One region of the Rhizobium sp. NLR10b genome, then DNA from elsewhere that is predicted to be linked to it. Evidence: predicted binding sites of a transcription regulator. Region 1 holds the regulator's gene; the other holds the start of a gene.
The links. Region 1 encodes PhoB, which activates phosphate uptake and scavenging genes when phosphate is short. Its sites were predicted from a motif close to TGTCATNNANCTGTCAT; they were not measured.
Positions count from the first base shown of each region.

Region 2: the regulator PhoB is predicted to act here: its motif matches at 2,721-2,737, upstream of ppk2 (polyphosphate kinase 2).

Region 1 covers NZ_JABDWV010000003.1:264,710-268,606, forward strand. The annotation lists gene pstB (phosphate ABC transporter ATP-binding protein PstB) at 1-311, shown strand, start outside; gene phoU (phosphate signaling complex protein PhoU) at 355-1,068, shown strand; gene phoB (phosphate regulon transcriptional regulator PhoB) at 1,229-1,912, shown strand; gene HJB91_RS06205 (GcrA family cell cycle regulator) at 2,206-2,739, opposite strand; gene HJB91_RS06210 (aspartate aminotransferase family protein) at 3,163-3,897, shown strand, end outside.
Region 2 covers NZ_JABDWV010000011.1:90,221-94,117, reverse strand. The annotation lists gene HJB91_RS19090 (LysR family transcriptional regulator) at 1-303, opposite strand, end outside; gene HJB91_RS19085 (aldo/keto reductase family oxidoreductase) at 401-1,276, shown strand; gene HJB91_RS19080 (hypothetical protein) at 1,405-1,596, opposite strand; gene ppk2 (polyphosphate kinase 2) at 1,755-2,669, opposite strand; gene HJB91_RS19070 (GMC oxidoreductase) at 2,825-3,897, opposite strand, start outside.

The sequences.
Region 1 (3,897 bases):
CCGGCGGTCAGCAGCAGCGCCTGTGCATTGCCCGCGCCGTCGCCGTCAGCCCGGAGGTCATCCTGATGGACGAACCCTGCTCGGCCCTTGATCCGATTGCCACCGCCAAGGTCGAGGAGCTGATCCACGAGTTGCGCGAGAACTACACGATCGTCATCGTCACCCACTCCATGCAGCAGGCCGCGCGTGTTTCGCAGCGCACCGCCATGTTCCACCTCGGCAACCTCGTCGAGGAGAACGACACCGACAAGATGTTCACCAACCCCGACGATCCACGCACCCAGGATTACATCATGGGTCGCTTCGGCTGATCCCGGCGACACGAAGCTTTCCGTTATTCGAGGACAAAGCCCCATGGCATCGACACATATTTATTCCGCCTATGATGATGATCTGAAGTTCCTCTCCAGGCGGATTTCCGAAATGGGCGGCCTGGCCGAACAGATGGTCGCGGAATCCGTCCGGGCGCTGGTCAACGGCGATACGGCGCTGGCGCAAAAGGTCATTTCCGACGATGTGATCCTCGATCACACCGAACGCGAGATTGGCGACAAGGCGATCGTCACCATCGCCCGCCGTCAGCCGATGGCCTCGGACCTGCGCGAGATCATGGGTTCGATCCGCATCGCCGCCGATCTCGAACGCGTCGGCGACCTCGGCAAGAACACCGCCAAGCGCGTCATCGCCGTGCAGAGCACAGGCGTGCCGCGCAAGCTCGCCCGCGGCCTCGAGCACCTCTCCGAGCTGGCGCTCGTCCAGCTCAAGGAAGTGCTCGACGTCTATACGACACGCGCCGCCGACAAGGCGACCGCCATCCGCGAACGCGACAACGAGATCGACGCGATGTACACCTCGCTGTTCCGCGAGCTCTTGACCTACATGATGGAAGATCCGCGCAACATCACGAGCTGCACGCATCTGCTCTTTTGCGCCAAGAACATCGAGCGCATCGGCGACCATGCCACCAACATCGCCGAGACGATTTACTACATGGCGACGGGCGCCCAGCCGGAAGGCGATCGTCCGAAGGATGACAGTGCCAACACCGTCGGCGCCGCGACGGAATAATTGTTCCGAACGAGCCGCCCGGGCCAGCCGCCCGGACCAGTCACTTGCGTGCGCGCCCGTTCGGGGCGCGCAAAGAGGTCGCAGCCAATTTCTGTATTTGCGCAGGACGCCTGCTTAAATCGTCCCGGTTTAACGCTTGTGCGCGAGGAGACGGACACGCATGATCCCGAGAGTCGCAGTTGTTGAAGACGAGGAAGCGCTGAGCGTGCTTCTTCGCTATAATCTTGAGGCGGAAGGCTTTGAGGTCGATACCATCCTGCGCGGCGACGAGGCCGAGATCAGGCTTCAGGAGCGCACGCCCGACCTTCTCATCCTCGACTGGATGCTGCCCGGCGTCTCCGGCATCGAACTCTGCCGGCGCCTGCGCATGCGGCCGGAAACCGAGCGGCTGCCGATCATCATGCTGACGGCGCGCGGCGAGGAGAGCGAGCGTGTGCGCGGACTGTCCACCGGCGCCGACGATTACGTCGTCAAGCCCTTCTCGACCCCCGAGCTCGTCGCCCGCGTCAAGGCGATGCTGCGTCGGGCCCGTCCCGAGGTGCTGTCCTCGGTGCTGAAATGCGGCGATATCGAGCTCGACCGCGAAACCCATCGTGTCCACCGCAAGAGCCGCGAAGTCCGCCTCGGCCCGACCGAATTCCGGCTGCTGGAATTCCTGATGTCGTCGCCGGGCCGGGTCTTTTCCCGTTCGCAGCTGCTGGACGGCGTCTGGGGCCACGACATCTATGTCGACGAACGCACCGTCGACGTCCATGTCGGCCGCCTGCGCAAGGCGCTGAATTTCTCCAACATGCAGGACGTCATCCGCACCGTCCGCGGCGCCGGTTATTCGATGGAGGCCTGAAGGCTGAGGGAGTGTGGGGTTGGCGTTCCCGCCAAACGCACGGCAGTACGGCTTGTGAGGCCCGCCTTGTCGTCCATCGTCGCCGCTGCGGAGCCAGCGTCGTTGCGCCGGCGAGGCTTATGCGTCTCGGCACCACCTTTCCATCGCGCCTGCAAAGCCGACTTGTCCCGGCGCCACCTCTCCTCCGTCAAGCCCTGGCATGACGGAGTGTGGGGGTTGCTAAACGCAAAGGTCACTTCCCACTCGAATAAGAAACGGCGGCCCGTTTTTTATGTCTGGCTATACCGGTCCGCTCAGCTGACCCGCGCCGCCGCCCGGCGGCGTTCGTTGATCGGCTGATAGGCAAGCTTCTGATGATAGCTGCAATAGGGCGAATTGTCCGGGGATTCGCAGCCGCAGAAATGGAAATCTTCCTTGAGCGGATCGCCGACCGGCCACTTGCAGGTGCGTTCGGTGAGCTCCGTCAGGCCGAGGCGGCGGGAAATCGGCACCACCACGTTGCCCTTCGGCACATATTCCATTTCCTCGACTGTATCGATCTCGATCTCTTCCTTCAGCAGGGTTGCGCCCTGCTGGCGGGTCACGGTGCGGGTGGCGATCCGGGAGGCGTAGTTCGGCGCGCGCGGCGCGGATGTCTGGCGCTTCGGCGTGCGCGCCGCGGTGGCCGTGCCGCCGGCCTTGGCGCGGCCGGGAAGGCTGAGCCTGTGCACCTTGCCGATAACGGCGTTTCGGCTGACCCCGCCAAGCTGCGCAGCAATCTGGCTGGCGCTCAGTCCTTCGGCCCAAAGCTTCTTGAGTTTCTCGACCCGCTCGTCTGTCCAGTTCATGCCCTGTCTCCACCTTTTGCGTTGGTGATGGCAGAATCCCTCACCGTTGTCCCGGAAGCCTCCGAAACAAGAAACGCTTGATCAATTTTGGTGACTAGTTCCGCCGCATGCAGTCTAGTAATTGAACTTTAACCTAGTGTGAGGCTGACTCCGTGACAAGAGTCGCGGGAATCCGGATGAATCGAATTTCAAGTTTTTCCCCAACTTGCTGCCTCTGCGTGTCATTTCTGCAATAATGCCTGTTGAAGGCCGAAAGTGCCCCTGTACAAGCTTGCGGCATACGCTAAGGCCGCAGTTTTGTTGACATTGCAGCGCGAAAAGGAAATAGTACCGCTCGCCGCCGAAAGGCGGCATTTTTGATTTTTCGGACCTGGTTTTGTTAGCCGGAATCCGCGCATGACAACATTGAACGGGAGACCCGCGATGGCTGAAGCCGCGCCGCTTTACGACACCTATTCTCGTGCCCCGCTGCGGTTCGAGCGAGGCGAGGGCGTATGGCTGATCGCCGAGAGCGGCGAGCGTTATCTCGATTTCGGCGCCGGGGTCGCCGTCACCTCCGTCGGCCACGGCAACCCGCATGTGGTCGCGGCGCTGAAGGAGCAGGCCGACAAGGTCTGGCACCTCTCCAATATCTATGAAATTCCCGGCCAGGAGCGCCTGGCCAAACGCCTGACCGACGCCACCTTCGCCGACAAGGTGTTCTTCACCAATTCGGGCGCCGAGGCGCTCGAATGCGCCATCAAGACGGCGCGCCGCTATCAGTTTTCCAAGGGCCATCCCGAGAGGTTCCATATCATCACCTTCGAAGGCGCTTTCCACGGCCGCACGCTGGCGACGATCGCCGCCGGCGGCCAGGAGAAATATCTCGAAGGTTTCGGCCCCAAGGCGCCGGGTTTCGATCAGGTGCCGTTCGGCGACATCGATGCCGTGCGTGCCGCCATTACCGATGCGACGGCCGCAATCCTGATCGAGCCGGTGCAGGGCGAGGGCGGCGTGCGTGCCGCCACCAGCGAATTCATGAAGGCGCTGCGCCGGATCTGCGACGAAAATGGCCTGCTGCTGATCCTCGACGAGGTGCAGACGGGCGTCGGCCGTACCGGCAAGCTGTTTGCCCATGAATGGTCCGGCATCACGCCTGATATCATGGCCGTCGCCAAG
Region 2 (3,897 bases), on a different contig from region 1:
GACCGGCACATTGAGGCGCAGCGAACCAGCCGGCCTGTCGCGAAAACGGTTGACCACGTCGAGCGCGGCCTCCACCTCCGTCAATGCAGGGCCGAGCCGCTCCAGCAGACCCTTGCCGGCATCGGTCGCAACGACGCTACGGGTCGTGCGATTGAAGAGCCTGACGTCAAGATCGGCCTCCAGGCGACGCACCGCTTCGCTCAAGAAGGAGGCGCTGCTGCCACTGGCGCGCGCTGCCTCGCGAAAACCACCCGCCCGCGCCACTGCGACGAAGGCGTTGAGGTCACTCAGGTCTGCTTTCACTGTTCGCCACTCCGCACAGCCTGTGCGCATTGTACTCGATTATCATACGCACCGCCAAGGAGTAAGTGTGGCCTCATCTCTTGAAAGGAGCGAGATCATGTCCATCATAAATCAGTCCGACACATTCACTATCGGCGACCGCACGGTGAGGCGACTTGGCTATGGCGCCATGCAGCTTGCAGGGCCTGGCGTGTTCGGTCCGCCCAGGGATCATGACACCGCCCTGGCAGTGCTGCGCGAGGCGGTCGCAAGCGGTGTGAACCATATCGACACCAGCGATTTCTACGGCCCGCACGTCACCAATCAGATCATCCGTGAAGCGCTCCATCCCTACGGCGACGATCTCGTCATCGTCACCAAGGTCGGCGCGCGGCGCGGCACGGACGGATCCTGGATTCCGGCCTTCTCGCGCCAGGAACTGACGCAGGCGGTTCACGACAATCTTCGCAACCTCGGCCTTGATGCGCTTGATGTCGTCAATCTCCGGATCGCATTTGACCTGCATCGCCCGGCCGAAGGCTCGATAGAAGCACCCCTTGCGGTTCTGGCCGATCTCCAGCGGCAGGGTCTGATCCGTCATGTGGGCTTAAGCAACGCCACATCAAAACAGGTCGCCGAAGGCCGCGGGATCGCCGAGATCGTCTGTGTGCAAAACCAGTACAATCTGGCGCATCGGAACGACGACCGGCTGATCGACGATCTCGCCCGTCAAGGCACCGCCTATGTACCCTTCTTCCCGCTCGGCGGATTTACGCCGCTGCAATCGTCCACGCTCTCCAATGTCGCCGCACGCCTCGGCGCCACGCCGATGCAGGTGGCGCTCGCCTGGCTGTTGCGCCGCGCACCCAATATCCTGCTGATCCCGGGCACGTCGTCGCTCGGCCATCTCAGGGAAAATCTCGCTGCTGCCGGATTGGTGCTACCGGATGATGCCGTTGAGGAACTGAATCATATGGCTGACATCGCGGCCTGACAGCTGCCGGCGGCGCAATCGTTGCGCCGTGTTCTCGCGCGGCGTAGCGAGCTTGCCGGACCTGCCGGCGCAATCTGTCGGTCGGCAGCACCTTGTTGGCTGCGCCAACCGGCCGGTAAACGAGAGCATCAGGATGGCTTCCGTGTCAGAAGCTCATAAGCCACCAAGGCCCCTGACATCGCCAGAAAAACGACGATTGCCAAAGGATAATTGGCACTGGCGTTCGGATCGGCAAGCTTGGGAAGGCCGATAACAGTGCCGGCGGCCAGAATCGCCGAGAGCACAACCTCCTGAACGATTAATCTCCAAAAGCCCGTCATGATCAACCTCCTGTCATCTCCGTATTATCGGCCGAAGGACGCTCAGTCTTTATACTTCACGATGCAGCCGTTGGGAAACACACGTTGACCGCACGGTGGCAGTGACCATGCGGTCTCGGCTTCAACGCTTCGGCAGCCGACTTGTTGCAGCTATGCTTTCAATAGCGCTCCGGTACGAGCATTTCAGGCGGAACCGGCGCCCTGATGTAGTCGGCATGACGGATACGGCCCGGCAGCTGGATCTCAGGCTTCGGCACATCCTCATAGGGAATCTGCTCGAGAAGATGGGCGATGCAGTTCAGCCGCGCCCGTTTCTTGTCGACGGCCTGCACCACCCACCAGGGCGCTTCCCTGGTGTGTGTGCGCGCCAGCATTTCTTCCTTGGCCTTGGTATATTCCTCCCAGTGGATGCGGCTTTCCATGTCCATGGGCGAAAGCTTCCACTGCTTCAGCGGATCGTGGATGCGCATCTTGAAGCGGAATTCCTGTTCCTCGTCGGTGATCGAGAACCAGTATTTGATCAGCACGATGCCGGAACGGACGAGCATCCGTTCGAATTCGGGCACCGAGCGGAAGAACTCCTCGAGTTCGTCAGGGGTGCAGAACCCCATCACGCGCTCGACGCCGGCGCGGTTGTACCAGCTGCGGTCGAAGAGCACGATCTCGCCGGCGGTGGGAAGATGCGGGACATAACGCTGGAAATACCATTGATGGCGCTCCCGTTCGGTCGGCGCAGGCAGTGCCACGGTGCGGCAGACGCGCGGGTTGAGCCTTTGGGTCACGCGCTTGATCGCGCCGCCCTTGCCGGCCGAATCCCGGCCTTCGAAAAGCACCACCACTTTCAATTGCTTGTACTGGACCCAATCCTGCAGCCGCACCAGCTCATGCTGCAGCCGGAACAGCTCGCGGAAATAGATCTTTCGATCGAGCGTCTGCTCCGCGGGTTCCGTCATTCCTTCGACGACCAGATCGTCCAGCCGGTCTTCCTCCATCTGCATTTCCAGCTCCTCATCGAAGCTGTCGGCGATTTCGGCCTTTATCCGGCTGAGCTGGTCCTGATGTGTTTTAGACATGGGCTTTCCCTTCCTGCTCAGTTGACAGGAGCATGTCACTGCAAAGTTAGTGTGACGGTTGGATAACCCAAAGCTCGTTCACTTGTTCGCCTCTTTCGCCACTCCACATGCCGGCGAACTTCTTCGACGCCGCTCACGACGAGATGGAGGCGGGACTAGAGCAGCCCCGTTCGGTAGTGGTCGACAAGGTTGCGGCAGGCGCGGATCGTCAGCGCCATGACGGTGAGCGTCGTGCCCGCGATACCGCTGCCCGGGAAGGCGCTGGCGTCGGTAACGATGACGTTCGGGGCATCCCAGAGCTGGTTGTAGGGATTGAGCACCGAGGCTTCCGGGCTTTCGCCCATGCGCGCGCCGCCAGTTTCATGGATTGCCGCGCCCATGCACATGGTCTTGCGGAACCATTTGCGAAACATGAAGCGGCTGAAGGCATCGGCGTCGGGAAAGGCGCCCCTGCCCATCTCCTTGAGGCCGCTGGGAGAGCCGATGAATTCCAGGTCGCCGCCGACCTCCCGGATCATGGCGATCAACGCCTCCTGCTGCCGGCGAAGCAGCCGCTGCTCCTCCTCCTGCATGACGCAGCGAATGTGCGGCACCGGAATGTTCCAGGCATCCTTTCGCTTGCCATCGAGGGTGATGCGATTGTCGGCATAGGGCAGCATGCGGCCGAAGCCGAAGAAGGCGAGACGCGCATCGGTCTCCTCTGAAACCGGCGCCCTGCCGACGCTGCCCTGATAGTCGAAATCGCCGCGGGCGGCGTCACCCTCGCCGAAGCGCGGGATGAAGATCCCACCCGACGGATTGTAGAAAGGATCGACAGGAGCGGAATCGTCAACGGCCCAACCCTTCGCCTTGGAAAAAGAGCCGAAGGCGAGGCATGGAAGCTGGTCCATGAAATAACGCCCGAGCCCGCCCGAGCTGTTTCCGAGTCCATCAGGATGTCTTGCCGATGCCGAGTTCAGCAGCAGCCGCACGCTCTCGATCGGCGAGGCGGAGAGCACGACCGTCGCGGCACGCGCCGTCGAAACCTTGCCCGTATTGCGATCGATGAATTCCGCACCGGTGGCGCGGCCGGTCTTTTCGTGGGTGGTGATGCGACGCACGATGGCGTCATAGCGGACTGTCAGCCGCCCGCTCGCCTTTGCCTCCCGCAGCGGTCGCGGCATGCGTTCGGCGTCCGGCGCGATATAGCGCCAGGAGACGACGCGCCGTTCCGGCCAGCGGCTTTCCA